Regions from separate parts of the Clostridium sp. JNZ X4-2 genome, predicted to be linked through region 4. Evidence: riboswitches for the same ligand, from Rfam matches in the RefSeq annotation. Region 4 holds a riboswitch; each other region holds the start of a gene.
What was found. A riboswitch is a leader RNA that binds a small molecule or an ion and turns the genes downstream of it on or off. The one in region 4 is predicted to bind thiamine pyrophosphate.

Region 1 (4,628 bases), 960 kb from region 4:
TTGGCCATATCTATGTCAAATCCTACAATTTGTCCTTTTGAATCTCTGAACCCCATTGGAGGAAAGCTGTCATCCAGACCTACTACAAACTCACCTTTTGATTTTATATCATCCCAGGATTTATCAGTTTGCTGAGATTGTCCACATCCTGAAAGCATTGCTCCAATTAGAAAAACCACAAGAGCTAAAATACCTAATTTTTTTTTCATTTTATTACCTCCCATTAAAATTATAATTACAATAAATATTATAATTTACCATGATAAATTTGTAAACTGATAAATCTATAGAAGGGATAATAATTGAACATAAAAATACCGGGCAAATTATAAGGCAGGGTATAATTTACTCGGTGTTTGGTATTTTTTCAACTAATGCTGTCTAAGGCTTTGAGCGGCAGCTTTTATATTGCTTTTTCCCAAAATGGCGGATATTACACAAATGCCGTCGATTCCTGTGGATAATGTTTCCTTGAAGTTATGTTCATTAATACCGCCTATGGCAACGGCAGGTATGGTTATACTATTGTATATTTTACGGAGCCCTTCTATACCTATAGGGATGTCTATGTCTTTTTTAGTTCCAGTGTAGAATATGGTGCCTATTCCAATGTAATCTGCGCTATTTTTTTCTGCTTCTACAGCTTCTTCTACACTGCCGGCAGATATCCCTATTATTTTATCTTTACCTAATATTCTTCTGGCAGCAGTTAGGGGAATATCACTTTGACCAAGATGTACACCATCTGCATCTACAGCTTGGGCTATATCTAACCTGTCGTTTATTATAAAAGGGATTTTATAATGAGTGGTGACTTTTTTGATTTTTAGGGCAATATTGTAAAATTCCTTTGAAGAAATGTCTTTTTCCCTTAGCTGTACCAGAGTGACACCTCCTAAAATTGCATCTTCTACAGCCTTGGGCAAGTTATCTTCTTTTAACAGGCTTCTGTCTGTAGCAAGATATAGACTATAATCTATTTCCATGTTATTTTTGCACCTTCTTTTAATTTTTTCTCACTTAATTCATATATGCAGTCTATGAGTTTAATTCTGAAGCTTCCAGGGGCAGCGGCTATTTTAAAAGCTTCTTCCCCGGCTATATTCATTGAAAGTATGGCACTTACAGTAGCTGTAAATTTATTTTCAGAAGCTCCGCAGGCAGCTCCGCAAAGAGCACCTACCATACAGCCTGATCCAGTAACTTTAGTTAACATTTTTGTTCCGTTTTCAATTATGGCACTATTTTTACCATTTGTTATGAAATCTTTTCTACCAGTGGCAGCAACTATGCAGTTATATTTGCGAGATAAGGCTATGCAGCACTCCAAGGCTCCCTCTCCAGTGTCTAAAGAATCAACACCCTTTACTCTGGAAGATTGTCCTGCTAAAAATTTAATTTCTCCTATGTTGCCTTTTATAACATCAATTTTCCCAACCTGGAGTATTCTGTTTATAACTTGAATTTTCCTTGGTATAGCAGCACAAGCTACAGGATCCAATACTACAGGGATGTTATGGATTTTTGCAGAAGTACTGGCTAAAATTGTGGCCGCTTCCTGTTCCTTATCAAGAGTTCCTAAATTTATATATAGGGCAGATGATAATTTAACAAAATCAAAAACCTCATCATAAGATTCACACATAGCAGGTGAAGCACCATAAGATAAAAGAATATTTGCACAGTCGTTTATAGTGACGTAGTTGGTAATACAATGGACAAGAGGTACTTTATTTCTAACCTCTGATAATGTTTTTGCTACTCTGTCTAAATTTGAATTGTTCAATTTTTAACCCCCTTTAATTTTAATACATGAATTGCAATTTATATTTATTGAAAAGGTATGCCGGCTTTTTTATAAATTTCAACAAAATGTCCTACAGGACCAACGCCGCTGCCTATGGGAAATGAGTTTTCTATTGCTTTAGTTATATACTGCTTTGATAGATCTACCGCTCTGTCCATGGTATAGTCCTTAGCTAGATAGGAGGCTATAGCGGAAGATATGGTGCAGCCAGTTCCATGAGTATTTTTGGTATTTATTCTGTGACCTTTCAGAGTCAGTATTTTATTATTGTAGAGCAAAATATCATTGGCATCATTACATCTGTGGCCTCCCTTTACAAATACATTTTTTGCACCGGATTCTTTTATTTTAAAAGCAGCCTCCTCCATTTCACTTTCATTATTGATTTTTAATCCAGTTAGGATTTCTGCTTCCGGTATATTTGGAGTTACTATATCTGCAATATTTACCATATCTTTTATGGCTGTTTCAGCTTCTGGCTTTAGGAGAAAATATCCACTTTTTGATATCATTACTGGATCCAGTACTATATTTTTAGCCTTATATTCTATTAAGAGTTTTTTTATTACAGATATGGTTTTGCTATTGGAAGCCATTCCAATTTTTACTGCATCTACTTTAATATCATCAAATATAGACCTTATTTGAGCCTCTACAATTTCAGGACTTATATCAAGTACATCCTGTACTCCCACTGTATTTTGTGCTGTAACAGCAGTGATTACACTCATGCCGTATACACCAAGGGCACTCATGGTTTTTAAATCGGCTTGTATTCCAGCTCCGCCTGAACTGTCAGAGCCTGCAATTGTCAATACTTTTTTCATCTAAAACACCTCCGGATAAATATAAAAGGTGTATGCGGAAAAGCATACACCTAATAAAAATCTAAAATTATGTGAAATTGCTTCCCTACGCCAGTTCTGTCTGGATCAGGTTCAAAGGGTTAGAGAATATCTCTTCTCAGCTATATAGAGCACCCCCACAAACTATCTTATTTTAAATTTATTGTACTACAGTAATAAAAATTTGTAAATTAAATTAAATAAAAACTAAAAGATGTTGAAATAAATTTTATTTTTCTGAGGTTGGTTGTCCAGAATTTGAGGTTTTAGGGTTGACATTCTTTTTATTTAAACCAAGTATAAAGTAGAAAGCTAATAAAAGTATGAACCAGATACACCCTACAATAAGAGCAATCATAGTATCTTTGCTGAAAGCTAACATTACAATAACAAAAGCTAGAAAGGCGAGTACAATCCAGTTGAGATAAGGGTATCCGAACATTGGAAAATGTAACTTATTTACTTCCTCTGGAGTAAGTCTTTTTCTGAACTTCAATTGAACTATTAAGATTATTCCCCAAACCCAAATTGCACCAAGTGTAGCTACACTTGTAACATAAGTAAATACCTTTCCAGGGAATAAATAGTTAAGTACAACTCCAATTAAAAGAAAAAGTGCAGAAATTATGATACCATTAGTCGGAACATGACTTTTGCCTAATTTACCAAACATTTTTGGTGCTGTTCCCTGAAGGGAAAGATTATAGAGCATACGCCCTGTACTGAAAATACCACTGTTGCAGGAAGATAAAGCTGCAGTCAATACTACAAAGTTTATAATACCTGCTGCTGCTGATATACCCAGTTTACTAAAAGTTAAGACAAAAGGACTTCCAGTTGTGCCAAGAGTGTTCCATGGATAAAGGGACATTATTACAAAAAGTGCTCCTACATAAAATATAAGTATTCTCCAAAATACCTTGTTGATAGCCGATGGTATCGTTTTCTCCGGATTTTTTGCTTCTCCTGCTGTAACACCTATAAGTTCTGTGCCAAGGTAAGCAAACATAACCATTGTTACTGCAAGCATAGGTCCCCATCCACCTTTAGGGAAAAATCCTCCGTGTGACCATAGATTTGAAATACCAATAGGCTTTCCGCCGTTACCCAGGCCAAATATAATCATAAGCAGACCTAATACTATCATTGCAATAATTGTAACTACTTTAATAAGTGCAAACCAGAATTCAAATTCACCATAGGCCTTTACTGCAATTAGATTTACGCATGTCATTACAACAAGTGCTGCCAGTGCAGGTATCCACTGGGGCATGGTCGGAATCCAGAATTTAACGTATACACCTACAGCAGTAATTTCAGCCATACAGGTTACCACCCACATGAACCAGTATGTCCATCCAGTCATGTAACCCGCCAATGGTCCTATGAATTCGTTGGCATAGGCACTAAAGGATCCAGAAACAGGATAGGAAGTTGCCAGCTCACCTAAGGCCCTCATTATAACAAACATAGCAAAACCAGCTATAACATAGACGAATAGAATTGCCGGTCCAGCCGTTTGAATAGCAGTGGCAGATCCTAGAAATAAACCTACACCAATAGCGCCGCCAAGTGCAATCAGTTGAATGTGACGTTCTTCTAGACCACGTTCAAGGTCTTCATTTAATGCGTCTTGTTTACTCATCGTATTCCTCCTTAGTAGTTATATAGACTCTATAATAAGTAATAAAAAATATTTAATTGAATTTAAGTCACCTCCGTTAATCATTATACATTATTTAGAATATTCTTAAATAAATAGTATCATATTTTTTATTTATTCACAACTACTATTTCAAATTTCTGTGAATTAACAATTATTTTATATTTAAGTTATATTATTTAAAAAAATGTGTAAATAATATAATGAAAACCGTATATTATCTTAAAATACAAATGCATTATGAAAATAATATTCATTTTAAAAATTATTCTAAAAAATAGGACAGATTTGTATTTTATAATTACCTCTTGAC
Region 2 (4,628 bases), 540 kb from region 4:
TAAGTGCATAGGTGACGTCCTCCTGATAACTAACCCCGAAATCACCTTTCCCAGCTGCTATGAGATTTGTGACGCTTCCCTCGGAAGGCTGAACTATTTTGACATCCAGTCCTTCATCCTTATAATATCCTTTATTCAAGGCCACATACAGTCCAGTATGATTTGTATTGGGAGTCCAGTCCAATATTACAGTTGTCTTGTCCAAGGAATTTGATGTTTCCTTTTTATCATTTGATCCACATCCTGACAATGTAAGTACGCTTGTAAATACAGCCAGTATCAAAAATATAAATCTGCTTTTTTTCATGTTTATCCCCCTTATTTCCAATGTATTATTTTTTTGCCTATAAAGTCTATCATATAGATTATTGCAATACTCACTATAACAATAACCAGAATTGAAGCAAATACCTTGTCCAACTGATAAGCATTTTTTGCCCTCACCATGTATACGCCTATTCCACTGTCTCCCCCCAGCCATTCGCCTATAATTGCAGCCATTATCATGTAAGTTGCAGCAATCTTCAAACCTGAAAAAAAGTTCACCAGAGCATAGGGAAGTTTTAGATGGTAAAATATCTGCAATTTTGATGCCTTCATATTATGGAACAAATTTATGTAGTCTGTGTCTATTTTTTCAAGACCATCTACAAGACTTACAACAATGGGAAAAAAGCATACGGTTATTACAACTATTATCTTGGGAAGTGCTCCAAATCCGAACCATATTATAAAAAGCGGCGCTATGGCTATAGTGGGAACTGTCTGGGATATTAATAAAATAGGATAAAGTGATTTTTTGACCACATGAAAACTGTCCATTATTATAGCCAGCACAAAAGAAAATACTATGGATATGAAAAATCCTATAAAGGATTCATAAAGGGTGGTTTCCGTATTTTCCATTATATTTTTAAAGTCCGAAACAAGGGTTTTTATAATATCCCATGGAGAAGGAAGAATATAGGGCTGTATATACTGAAAACCCACTACTATCTGCCATAAAATCACAACTGCTGCTATGGTAACTACCGGATATATCTTGTCTTGAATATTTTCTGATTTTTTCATTCCAAACACCTTAAATTCATAATTTAAATCTGCTAAAATTGCTGGATATTTCGTCTTTAACCTCTTCATATTGAATACCTTTTATACTGGAGATCTTTTTAACAATATTTTCAACTTCACAGGGGTATCCATACTTCTTATTCACCCATTCAAGAGAAGTGGGGCCGTCTGTCTCGGTCAATATTCTATCCATTGGAAGCATCTTCACTATTTCATCTGTAAGTCTGGAATATCCTATATCAACACTTATGGTAAAATAACAGCCCAATTTCAAAAGTTCTTTAAGAGTATCCACATTCCCGCTGTACCAGTGAATTATAGGTGTCCTCAATTTATAACTTCTTATATATTCCAGTATTTTTTCTTCCGCTCCCTTAGTGTGAATATTTACTATCTTGTCATAGCGCTTTGCTCTGTCCAGAAAGTATTCAAATACCCTGTCCATTTTTGGATATTTTTCACTTTCCAAAACCCAATAATAATCAAGCCCTATCTCCCCTACAGCCCTGCACTCCCTGACATAGTCGTCAAAGCTATCCAGGTCACTGCAATTTTTATGTGCTTCCCAGGGATGTATTCCAAAACAGGGTACTATATTTTCATTTTCTGCGCTTATCTTTTTTGTAAAAATATAGCTTTCCAGATTCATAGAACATCCCAAAGTCTTGATATCATTTTTTTTTATGATGTGAAGTGCTTTTTTTAAGTTCTTGCCATAAAAATCCATATGATTGTGTGCATCAACAAACATTTAAATTATCTCCCTATAAAACTTTGACAAAAAACAAAAGCACTATTTATAAATAGTGCTTCAGGATACGAATGTAAAGCGGTTCCCTACGTCGGCGTTACCCGAATCAGGTTCAAAGGGTTAAAGTTTTCACTTTTCTCAGCCGTCCCGGCACCCCTGACACTAAAGACAATATTAAATTTATTACAATATTATAGTACCACTTATTTATAAAAATGTAAACATTTTATATGATTTTCACAATTTATCTATTTAATTTGTCAATTGCATTGTGTTTAAGTATATAGTCCGAATACCCCAGCTGATTCAAAACATTCTCCTCATCTTTTTTAAGGCTGCTGTTTTCAGATACTCTTTTTCCAGTCTTTACATTGTAGTACACATCATCCTGGGAGGAATAATAATAATTTCTATCTATAAAAGAACCATTCCTAAATATGACCCTCTGACTGTTAGGGTTGAAAAGATCTTTCCCAAACATATCTTTTCCAGGAAGATCAAATAAATTACATACTGTAGGGTATATGTCCATTTCACCTCCATAGGTATCATTTACACCCTTTACCGATTCATCGGGGAAATGTATGAGAAGAGGCACCTTCTGAAGTTTTTCCCAGTCCACATCAGAAGTGGAACTCATATTTAAAAATTTGAACAGCTGCTGCTCTTTGTCCTTGGGTATTGCATAATGGTCTCCATAAAGCATTACAACTGAATTTTTCAGTGTTCCCTCTTCATCCAATGCATCTAAAAACATTCCCAGCTGCTCATCTGTATAATGTATGGCCTGCAGATAATTCCCCATAAGGCTTCCTTTTAAATTTCCCACATCAAAACTGCCATACTTATCCACGGCATCATAGGGAAAATGACTTGTTAATGTTATTAAGAAAGCATAATAAGGTGATTTCATATTATGTAATTTCACAAGTGACTGTATCAAAAAAGATCTGTCACTGAGTCCAAGGCCTATGGACTCATCTTCTTTATAACTTTTTTCACCGTAAAAATTATCAAAACCAAATTTTTTATACATTATATCCCTGTTCCAGAAGTTTTCTCTGAAACCGTGAAGTGCTGCCGTACTGTAACCGTTATTTTTAAAATTTTGGGGCATTGCACTGAATTTGTTTCCAGAATAGAGAAAATAAGCTGCCCCTGCGGGAGCCGGATATAATGAATTATTGGTCATGAACTCTGCATCGGAAGTGCCTCCTGCAGCTACCTGATAATAAAAATTGTCAAAATACTCGGACCTTTTTACCCATCTGTTTAAATTTGGAGTTATTTCATTTCCATTAATAGAGGCATTTATTGCAAATTCCTGAAGAGCCTCCACCTGTATCATTATCAAATTTTTTCCCTTTGCAGATCCCTTTAAGCTTTTATTATCCGATTTGTTTTTATCCATAAAATCATCTATGGTATCAACTTTTTCTTTAGAAATAGGTGCCAGTTTAGTTATATTGGCAGAAATTGAATTGTAAATATCAAGACAGTGGTAATTTAAAATACCCAATTTTCTGGTTATGTACACCTTATTGTACATTGTACTCAAAAGCCGGGGCTGTTCCCTGGACAGATTATAAAAGCTTTTAAAATCCGTCAATACTCCCAGAAAAATAAGTACTACAAGTGCTGGTATCCTGTAGCTTATGGAAATATCAGCTTTCCTGCTTCTAACGTATTTATTTATAAAGGGCACTATAAATATAACATCAAAAAAGTACAGAAAATCTTTAAAATTCATCAAATCTGCCACACTGGATTTTACTGCACCCAGTTGAAATCCGCTTATAAGTACAGGCAAGGATATAATATCCTTAAAATATCTGAAATAAATCAAGTCGCTTACTATAAAGAAACTGATTATGATGTTCAATATATAGAGAATTCTTGAACGTGCTTTTGTTTTAAAAACAAAGGATATGGAAACAATAATAATTACCGAGGCAATAGTTGGAATGAAAAGTGATTCGGTTTTTATATATCCTGTTTCCAAATGCCTGCCGTATACTAATATTTTAAAAGTTACACATATTACAAAAAAGATTCCATCTAAAAAGTTCAGCAAAAATAAGTTTATCCTATTCATATTAAATATCCTCGATTATGCGAATTAATATAACACTAAAATTATAAAACTAATCCGCAAAATTGTAAAACAATATGTGAACAATAATGAAAGATTTTTTTATACCTATTTACATAAATGCCATAGTGTAGCATAATATATTTGTTATGGAAAGGTTAAAAAGAACAAGGAGGTATGTGTTTAATGGACGAAAAAGATGAAAATAAAAATGAGCTCTCAGTAGACGAAGAAGCAAAAAAGCAGTTTCTAAAAGAACTTAAAAATAAAAATATGGAAGAAAAGAAAAATTTAGAGGAAATTAAAAGGAAAGAAAAACAGGAAAAGGAAGAACAGCTTAAAAAGGCGGAAGAGCAGGAGAAACCAGAGGAGTCCGGTGAGGGAAAAGAAGAAGAACACCTTGAAAATACTAAAATTGACAATATCAAAGAGGAAAGCAATAAAAATGATGTGGTGGATAAAAAAAGCTCTGATGAAAAAACCTCTGATAATAATTCTGATTCTAAAAAGAAAAACAGTTTGGTACCTGGCAGTTTAAAATCTTCTATTATAGACACAGCTGTCACAGCCGCAATTTCATTAGCATGTCTATATTTATTTGATCTTATTTTGAGATTACTGTTTGGATGCTATATAGCAGATATGAAAGGCATGTTCATAATAGTATTTTTAATAGTATTGATCTTATATCCTGTTATAATGAAAAGCTGCAAG
Region 3 (4,628 bases), 750 kb from region 4:
TCACTCTGTATGATTCACCAGATCAGATAACCTCCAAACTTATAAATGGAGAATTGGATGGTGCAGCGGTGCCTTCAAATTTGGCATCAATTTTATATAATAAGACAAAAGGTTCAATTAAACTTGTGGGAATAAATACTTTAGGTGTTCTATACATTGTGGAAAATGGCAATACGGTGAAAAGTATAGCTGATTTAAAAGGGAAAACCATTTATTCAAGTGATAAGGGAGCTGCTCCGGAATTCATATTAAATTACATATTGAGAAAAAATGGTCTGGAACCTGGAAAAGATGTAATTATTGATTATAAAATGAGTCACAGTGATTTGGCAGCAGCAGTAGCGGCCAAAAAGGTGGATTTAGCAGTACTTCCGGAACCTTTTGTAACTACAACCAAGATGAAAGACAGTAGTTTGCAGGTACCTGTAGATTTAACCAAGGAATGGGATAAAGCCTCCAATGGGCAAAGTAAGCTGGCTATGGGAACTATAGTATTTAGAAAATCTTTTATAGATAAAAGGGGAAAAGATTTAGATAACTTTTTAAATAAATACAGGGAATCTGTGAACTTTGTAAATTCAAAGAAGACAGAGGCTGGAAAACTCATGGAAAAACATGGCATAATTCCAAAGGCTAAAGTGGTAGAGCTGGCCATACCAAACAGCAATATAGTATTTATAAGTGCAAAAGATGGAAAACAAATCCTTCAAAAATTCTATGAAGTTTTATATGAAAGTGATCCAAAATCTGTTGGGGGAAAGATACCGGATGAAAATTTCTATTACAGTGGAACCAAAGGTAATTAAAAAATTATTTATATTAATATTCTGGTTGTCTATATGGGAGTTTTGCTCCCTTTTTATAAATAATTCACTCCTTTTACCATCACCTTTTGAGGTAATAAAAACACTATTTGTTTTAATGAAGGAAGTTTATTTTTGGAAAAGTGTTTTTAGCAGCATAATAAGGGTAATTTCAGGAATTTTAATATCTATAATTGTGGGCATTGTGCTTGGTGTAGCTGCAGGCCTCAACAAATTTATAGAGGAAATTCTAGATCCTCTTATAATTACAATGAAGGCAACTCCGGTTATGTCCATAATTATCATAGCTTTAATTTGGTTTACTTCATCCTATGTGGTTATTTTTACAGCTGTTCTCATATGTTTTCCAATAGTGTACACAAATGTAATTCAGGGAATAAAGTCTGTGGATGAAAAGCTAATTCAGATGGCAAATATATATAAGGTGAAGAAAAAATATTTATTAAAAGACATATATCTTCCCGGTATAAAAAATTATATTGTATCAGGTATACTCATGTGCCTTGGAATTGGATGGAAGGTTTCAGTTGCATCAGAAGTATTGAGTACACCCAATTATTCCATAGGATTGAATCTATTGAATTCTAAAACGACTCTTGAAACTCAGGAGCTGTTTGCATGGACTATTGTAGTTGTAATACTGAGTTTTATGTTTGAAAAGATATTTAAATATTATTTGGATGTAAAAAAGTGATTTGTAATATGAAAATTTGAATGGGTAAGTATAAAGGGAGGCAGCCTGTATGGAAAATAATGATAAGTACGAAGTCGTGATTAGAAATTTAAATAAGTCCTATGGGGAAATTCCTGTATTTACAAATTTAAATGTGAACTTTCTAAAAAACAAAATCACAGCGGTCCTGGGGCCTTCAGGCTGCGGTAAAACCACTCTTTTAAATATCATAAGCGGAATTGAAAAGGATTATAGCGGACAGGTTCATTTGGAGAGCAGCAGGCTATCTTATATTTTTCAGGAAGATAGATTGATTTCACATCTTACAGTGTACGAAAACATAGCCTTTGTATTGAAGTCAACAATGAGTAAAATTCAGGTGGATTTTACTGTGAATAGATTTTTAAGCATGGTGGAATTGTCAAATTGCAGGGATAAATTTCCCAGGGAATTAAGCGGTGGTATGAAGAGAAGAGTTGCACTTGCCAGGGCCTTTGCCTACAAAAGTGATTTGCTCTTAATGGATGAACCTTTTAAGGGTCTGGATGATAGACTGAAAGGTGACATAATAAAGAAATTTTTATCACTTTATAGGGAAAATAAAAGAACAATTATACTGGTGACCCATGATAAAAAAGAAGCAGATGAACTAGGCAATATAGTTTATTCACTGGAGTAAATGCAATGAGATATTGATTAATTTCAATTATTGTAGTACTATAATTGGTGTTTGTGTAATATATAAAATTAAATACGTCATATATCCCAGGGGGGCTGGTATTACCGGCTGAGAGTAAGGATTAAATCCTTAGACCCTATTTATACCTGATCTGGTTAATGCCAGCGTAGGAAGAGGCCACATGTAATTTAGCGAGTAAAGGTACAAACCTCTTCAGAAGGTTGTGCCTTTTTTTATGAAAATAATTGTGAACTGTGAACTGAAAAAGGGGGGAATTACATGAAGACATCTATGAAATTGTACGACAGTGTAAAGGACATATGGGATTCTTATTATCAGCATCCTTTCATAAAAGGAATAGCAGATGGAAGTTTGGAGATAGATAAATTCAAATTCTATATGATTCAAGATTATATATATCTTTTGGATTATGTAAAAATATATGCTCTTGGAGTGGTTAAATCCAATGAAGAAATTACTATGAGGGGCTTTTCCAAAATGGTGGATAATATATTAAATGGGGAAATGAATATACATAGGGCTTATATGAAGAGACTTGGCATTGGAAAAAAGGATATAGAGAATACCAGAGCTTCCATTGAAAATATTTCATATACAAATTATATGTTGTCAGTGTCCCAGATGGGTGATTTAATGGATTTGACGGCCTCACTTCTAGCTTGTATGTGGAGTTATTACTTAATTGGAAAAAAACTGAGCAAAATAGATGGTGCCGCCCAGCATGAATTTTATGGACAGTGGATAAGGGGATATGCATCAGAGGATTATGAAAGGGAAACACGGTGGACAATTGATCTGCTTGATCATATGACTGAAGATATATCCAGGGAAAAATTCAAGAGATTGAAAGAAATTTTTATAAATACCAGTAAATATGAAAGAATGTTTTGGGATATGTCATATAAAAAGGGGATGTAATTGTGCTGGAATTTAAAAATATAAGTTTTAAATATGATGAAGACCCTGATTTCATAATAAAAAATTTGAATTTTACTGTGAACAAAGGTGAATTTATAAGTATAGTAGGTCCCAGTGGGTGTGGGAAAAGCACTGTGTTCAGGCTTATCTGCAAATTGGAAAGACCTTTTGAGGGAGATATATTTTTAGAAAATAGAAATATCAATACCCTTAAAAAAGGATATATAGGATATATGCCTCAAAATGATCTTTTAATACCCTGGAGGACTATACTTCAAAACTCTTCACTGCCTCTTGAAATCAAGGGAGAGGATTTTAAAAAAGCCAGATATGAAGCTGAAAAAATACTTAAGGCCTTTGGACTTGAAAAATACAAGAATAAATACCCCAGGGATTTATCAGGAGGTATGCGTCAGAGGGTTTCTTTTACAAGAACTCTTCTTACAGGATCGGATATGCTTCTTTTAGATGAACCATTTAGTGCACTGGATGCAATAACAAGGCTTTCCATGCAGGAGTGGCTTTTAGATAAATGGTCAAATTTAAATAAAACGGTGTTGTTCATAACACATGATGTAGAAGAAGCACTTTTTTTATCAACAAAAATATTTATAACAGATGGAAGTCCCATAAGAAAATTTAAGGAAATAAAAGTGGATTTAAGTTATCCGCGTACAAGGGATATGCTTGACAGCCCTGATATGTTAGAAATAAAGAGTGAGCTTATAAATGAATTGAAAAAGGGGGTCAGGCTGTGAAAAAATACAGATCATCCATAATAATATGCCTGTTATTTTTTGCAGCCTGGGAGGGAATTGCCAGATATATAGATGCCATGTATATCCTTCCATCCCCTACGGCAATTGTAAAAAAAATATGGGAACTGAAAGATATTTTATTTTTGGTTCATCTGCCGGCAACTCTTCTTGTAACTTTTGAGGGACTTGGAATATCCATAATATTTGGGGTGCTTCTTGCTGCTGCCATGAATATCAGTGAAAAGGTGCAGAGAGCTCTTTATCCTATCGTAATTGTAACTCAGACAGTGCCCATAACTGCACTTGCACCTATATTTGTGCTGTGGTTTGGATATGGAATATGGAGTAAGGTATTGGTAACCATACTCATAACTTTTTTCCCTATAACAATAAATGTATATGACGGCCTTCGTTCCACTAGAAGGGATATGGAGGAACTTCTATTTACATATGGTGCCAGTAAAAAGGATATATTTATAAAATTGAAGTTTCCGGCAGCACTTCCTTATTTTTTTTCTGCTCTTAAAATAGCAGTTCCGCTGAGTGTGGTAGGTGCGGCTATAAGTGAATGGCTGGGAGCACAGGCTGGCCTTGGATATTTCAGCAAGAGAATGATGACACAGCTGGATGGTGCGGGAGTTTTTGCCCCTATTGTAATATTGTCTGCAGTTGCACTGGTTATGGTTAAAATTATAAGTGTGCTTGAAAATAAAATAGTAAAAGGGAGGAATGAAGTGTGAAAAAAATAAAAATTT
Region 4 (4,628 bases):
CTACAAAATAAGCCAGAACCACACTGCCAATGGCAGAAGTTATCATCCACCATACAGCAGAAATACCTGATGTATAAGCAAGGCCGGTGATACCAACTGTAGAACCGGCACCAATATTCCCTCCGATAAGCGTTGCAAACAGCAACCCGGGACCAAGCTTTCTTCCGGCTACCATAAAATCGCTTCCACCCTTAACCTTTTTGGAAGCAACGTAACTTATTAAAATAAGCGCTGCAATATACAATATGATGGCTAAAATATAAATATTCATTAACTAATTTCCTCCTTTCAATTCATAATCCAGAATAAATATGAATTGAATATTAGTTTTTAGATCTAATAGCCTTCTACCTTGGCATTAAAGCTGTATTCAGGTGAAGGAAAAGTTCCGTCCAGGGTTTCCTTATGAAACTGATTCAAGCCCTCTACCATACTCTTCCTGATATGCGCAAATTGTTTAACGAATTTTGGTTTAAAATCTCCATACATCCCCAAAAGATCCTGGGTAACCAGCACCTGGCAGTCAACGTAAGGGCCAGCCCCTATTCCAAGTACTGGAACTTTTATTGATTCACTTAAAACTTTTGTAACACAACTTGGAACACATTCAACCACCATAGAAAATGCACCGGCTTTTTCTATTACCTTTGCATCTTCAATCAGCTGTACGGCACTCTCAGGAGTTCCTCCCTGAACCCTGAAACCACCAAGCTGACTGGAAGTCTGGGGAGTCAGACCTATATGCCCCATAACAGGTATTCCCGCTTTTACAATAGCTTCAATTTTATCCGCCATTTCCACTCCGCCTTCAAGCTTTACACAGTCACAGCCTGTTTCTTTCATAAGCCTGTTTGCACTCATAATAGCCTGTTCACAGCTTACATTATATGATCCAAAAGGCATGTCACCTACAACAAAAGTATTCGGGGCACCTTTTACAACTGGTTTTATATGATGAACCATATCATCCATTGTAACACCTGTAGTTTCCGAATAACCAAGCATAACCATACCAAGAGAATCCCCTACAAGAATAACTTCGGACTCGCTATCGTTTACAATAGATGCTGTAGTGTAATCATATGCCGTGACATAAGTAAACTTTTTTCCCTCATCCTTATACTTTTGAAAATCCAATACAGTCATTTTCTTTTTCATTTTTTATCTCTCCTCATCTTATAATAATTTAGGCCTGTCCTCATAATATAAATAAATTTACCGACAATAATTTAATTATATATGAGAGATATCCTAGTTCCACATTATAGAACTAGATTCTATTTTATCTTATATTAATATATTCTATAAAGAACTCATTATTCCTTCTTGAAAAATAAAAATTTTTTAAATATTTCAATACTTTCTTTTAAAAATATTCATATAACTGCCACCAAAATTCTAGAAATGGCGGCATGGGACTCTTATGGACTTGATAAATCTCTATATAGCCCATTTAATACTGCAATTGCTGCATCATTTAACTGCATAAAGGCTTTATAAAAAGAGGTTAAAACTCTTGATAAAGCAATTGAAAAAGCAGTCAAAAAAATATGCAAAAAATACACTGTAACAAAATTACTTGGAATTGAGATGAAGGATTCAGGATGAAGAATTTGAAGCTCAGGCAAGTATCTTTTCTCACTCTTCTGCTTCAAAAAAAGTTCATATAGAGGATTTGACCTCCTTGTGTTCAAAGTCAGCTGATGAATTGATTAAAAAGTGCAAAACAAGTAAAACACTTTTTGAAAGCATTTACATATATATGAATAAGTGTTATTATATATATAAAAGTAAATAGTATTGTTTGTGGGGGGACCGATTTGGTTGAGAAGGTAAAACCTGACCCTTTGAACTTGACGTAGTTAACACTACCGTAGGGAAGCAAATCATTTAAAGTATGTATTCAAGGAGTGTTTTCATAAACACTCTTTTTTATTTAAAAAATAAATATAATGTTACAGGGGAGCCCATGTCAATGGGCTGAGAGTAAGATAATATCTTTTACCCATATAACCTGATTTGGATAATGCCAACGTAGGGAAATTTTGCGCTATATTAAAAACATCTATAGTTTTTACTCTGCGGGAAGCATTTTGCTTCCCGTTTTTTAATATAAAAATCAAAAGGAGAGCGATAAAATGAATTATTCAACCCAGATGGATGCCGCCAGGAAAGAAATAGTCACGGAGGAGATGCGGACAGTAGCCAAAAAAGAAAATATGGACATAAAAGATCTGATGCATCTTGTATCCAAAGGCAAAACTGTCATTCCCGCCAATAAAAATCATAAAAAGTTAAGTGCAGAGGGGGTGGGAAAAGGACTGAAGACAAAGGTAAATGTCAACCTGGGCATTTCAGAGGACTGCTGCAATGTTACCCTGGAGCTTGACAAGGTAAAAAAAGCAATAGACATGAAAGCCGAAGCCATTATGGATCTCAGCTGCTTTGGAAAAACCCAGGAATTTAGAAACAAGTTAATAGCTATGTCCCCTGTCATGATAGGTACCGTTCCAATGTACGATGCAGTTGGTTTTTATGATAAGGAATTAAAAGATATAACTGCTGAAGAACTCCTTGGAGTTATAGAAACCCACGCTAAGGACGGAGTTGACTTTATGACCATCCATGCCGGTATAAACATGGAAACCGCACAGATATTCAAGAGAAATCCAAGGCTTATGAATTTTGTCTCAAGAGGAGGCAGTCTGCTGTATGCCTGGATGAATCTGAACAACAGGGAAAATCCCTTCTATGAATATTTTGATAAAATTCTTGACATATGCGAAAAATATGACGTAACCATAAGCCTGGGAGATGCATGCAGACCCGGATGTATAGATGATTCTACGGATCCAAGTCAGATAAAAGAACTTATGACCCTGGGGGAACTGGCAAAAAGAGCCTGGAAAAGAAATGTACAGGTTATGATAGAGGGCCCCGGTCATATGGCACTTAATGAAATAGAAACCAACATGAAGCTTGAAAAAAAATTGTGCCATGATGCTCCTTTTTATGTACTGGGTCCCATAGTAACAGATGTGGCACCTGGATATGACCATATAACAAGTGCCATAGGCGGCGCCATTGCAGCAACTTATGGAGCGAATTTTCTCTGCTATGTAACTCCTGCTGAACACCTCAGGCTTCCTGACCTGCAGGACATGAAAGATGGAATTATAGCTGCCAAAATAGCTGCCCATGCTGCAGATATTGCAAAAGGAATAAAAAATACAAGAGATTGGGATAACAAAATGGCTGAAGCTAGAAGAGAGCTTGACTGGGAAAAGATGTTTCACATAGCAATAGACCCTGAAAAAGCCAGAAAATACAGGGAAAGCTCAATGCCTGAAGATAAAAAGACATGTACCATGTGTGGGAAGATGTGCGCCGTAAGAAACATGAACAAGGTCATAGAGGGCAAAAATATAAACATTTTGAGGGATGAAGACTAAAATATCAATTTAAATTACTTTTAAAAGGAGGTGTAAAAATGACTTTTTATGATGTAGTATAATAAACGGCAGTATGGAAACTGCTTTAAAGGTAAATTCGGGAAGATTTCACACAAGTTATACGGATTATATGAAAGGATATCTCAATTTCAATGGCATTTTGGGAGTGTCTGTTCACAGTACTTTAGAAGCGATAAATGCAGAAAAAAAAGGGGCAGATTATCTTCTGGCAGGACATGTTTTCAAAACGGATTGTAAAAAAGGCTTAAAACCCAGAGGAATTTCATTTTTAAAAGATGTACTGAGTAATGTTTCAATACCTGTTATAGCCATCGGCGGCATAAATGAAGGCAATATAGACAAACTACTCAGTACTGACGTCTGTGGTGCTGCAGTAATGTCTCCTGTAATGTGCTCGGATGATCCATATCTTACAACACAGAATTTGAAAAAGCACATGGAATGGATATAATGGAAACAGCTTGGCGTATTGAACTGATAAGCTGTTTCTATATACAATACTGTTTATACATTATATTTCCAACACCCATTACATCCGGAAGGTGGAGCTGTAAATGGTTTTAGCTCCAAACCCTTTCCTTTATTTTCATTACTGGGCAAAGTTGAATTGATAGTTTAGTAATTATTATATGATTATTTTTAACATTCAACAAGTATTTCCTGGAAAATATTATATTCTTTCAAAAAAAGATAAAAAAGGCCCATCAACAGTTGATACGTCTTGCAAAAATTAAATAAAAACCACTATCTAATAATTTCTTGAAACTGACAAAATAAAATCATCTATCATCAGTTGAAAACTGTCTTCTGAACTTACTGGATTTTGGAAATATCCGAGAAAATTCAAGGAGATAAAACCATGCAGCAAACTCCTTAAAACCCTGCTTTTAGTTGGTTTGGAATGTTTGTAACCAGTATAGGAATGAGTCAAATTGCGCCTATGGAGTATTGTTCCAAATAAAAGTTTAACTATAATAATGTTTGTGATCTCTTTTATAGTAACTCTAGCATTATATTCTGTAGAACCAATCATAACAGTGTACATTGCTCAGTTATCTCATAATACAAGCCATGTTGCTCTGTTAGCTGGAATAACATTCTCAGCATCAGGATTAGCAAATATAATTGCGGCTCCAAGACTGGGAAAACTTTCTG

Region 1: another riboswitch for thiamine pyrophosphate. It lies ahead of thiD (bifunctional hydroxymethylpyrimidine kinase/phosphomethylpyrimidine kinase); the one in region 4 lies ahead of thiC (phosphomethylpyrimidine synthase ThiC).
Region 2: another riboswitch for thiamine pyrophosphate. It lies ahead of ACYUJ6_RS04985 (TatD family hydrolase); the one in region 4 lies ahead of thiC (phosphomethylpyrimidine synthase ThiC).
Region 3: another riboswitch for thiamine pyrophosphate. It lies ahead of tenA (thiaminase II); the one in region 4 lies ahead of thiC (phosphomethylpyrimidine synthase ThiC).

The regions. Positions count from the first base shown of each region.
Region 1 covers NZ_CM142685.1:2,545,852-2,550,479, reverse strand. The annotation lists gene ACYUJ6_RS12270 (amino acid ABC transporter substrate-binding protein) at 1-209, opposite strand, end outside; gene thiE (thiamine phosphate synthase) at 372-986, opposite strand; gene thiM (hydroxyethylthiazole kinase) at 977-1,786, opposite strand; gene thiD (bifunctional hydroxymethylpyrimidine kinase/phosphomethylpyrimidine kinase) at 1,831-2,634, opposite strand; TPP riboswitch at 2,699-2,801, opposite strand; gene ACYUJ6_RS12250 (amino acid permease) at 2,882-4,297, opposite strand.
Region 2 covers NZ_CM142685.1:1,051,657-1,056,284, reverse strand. The annotation lists gene ACYUJ6_RS04995 (ABC transporter substrate-binding protein) at 1-307, opposite strand, end outside; gene ACYUJ6_RS04990 (ABC transporter permease) at 319-1,140, opposite strand; gene ACYUJ6_RS04985 (TatD family hydrolase) at 1,088-1,822, opposite strand; TPP riboswitch at 1,889-1,990, opposite strand; gene ACYUJ6_RS04980 (LTA synthase family protein) at 2,067-3,917, opposite strand; gene ACYUJ6_RS04975 (RDD family protein) at 4,101-4,628, shown strand, end outside.
Region 3 covers NZ_CM142685.1:2,334,884-2,339,511, reverse strand. The annotation lists gene ACYUJ6_RS11215 (ABC transporter substrate-binding protein) at 1-806, shown strand, start outside; gene ACYUJ6_RS11210 (ABC transporter permease) at 769-1,518, shown strand; gene ACYUJ6_RS11205 (ABC transporter ATP-binding protein) at 1,568-2,176, shown strand; TPP riboswitch at 2,255-2,366, shown strand; gene tenA (thiaminase II) at 2,456-3,115, shown strand; gene ACYUJ6_RS11195 (ABC transporter ATP-binding protein) at 3,118-3,873, shown strand; gene ACYUJ6_RS11190 (ABC transporter permease) at 3,870-4,613, shown strand; gene ACYUJ6_RS11185 (ABC transporter substrate-binding protein) at 4,610-4,628, shown strand, end outside.
Region 4 covers NZ_CM142685.1:1,587,000-1,591,627, reverse strand. The annotation lists gene ACYUJ6_RS07715 (sodium:solute symporter family protein) at 1-271, opposite strand, end outside; gene panB (3-methyl-2-oxobutanoate hydroxymethyltransferase) at 337-1,158, opposite strand; TPP riboswitch at 1,799-1,898, shown strand; TPP riboswitch at 1,950-2,059, shown strand; gene thiC (phosphomethylpyrimidine synthase ThiC) at 2,139-3,452, shown strand; gene ACYUJ6_RS07700 (thiamine phosphate synthase) at 3,511-3,924, shown strand; gene ACYUJ6_RS07695 (TetR-like C-terminal domain-containing protein) at 4,222-4,506, opposite strand; partial or broken gene ACYUJ6_RS07690 (MFS transporter) at 4,412-4,628, shown strand, end outside.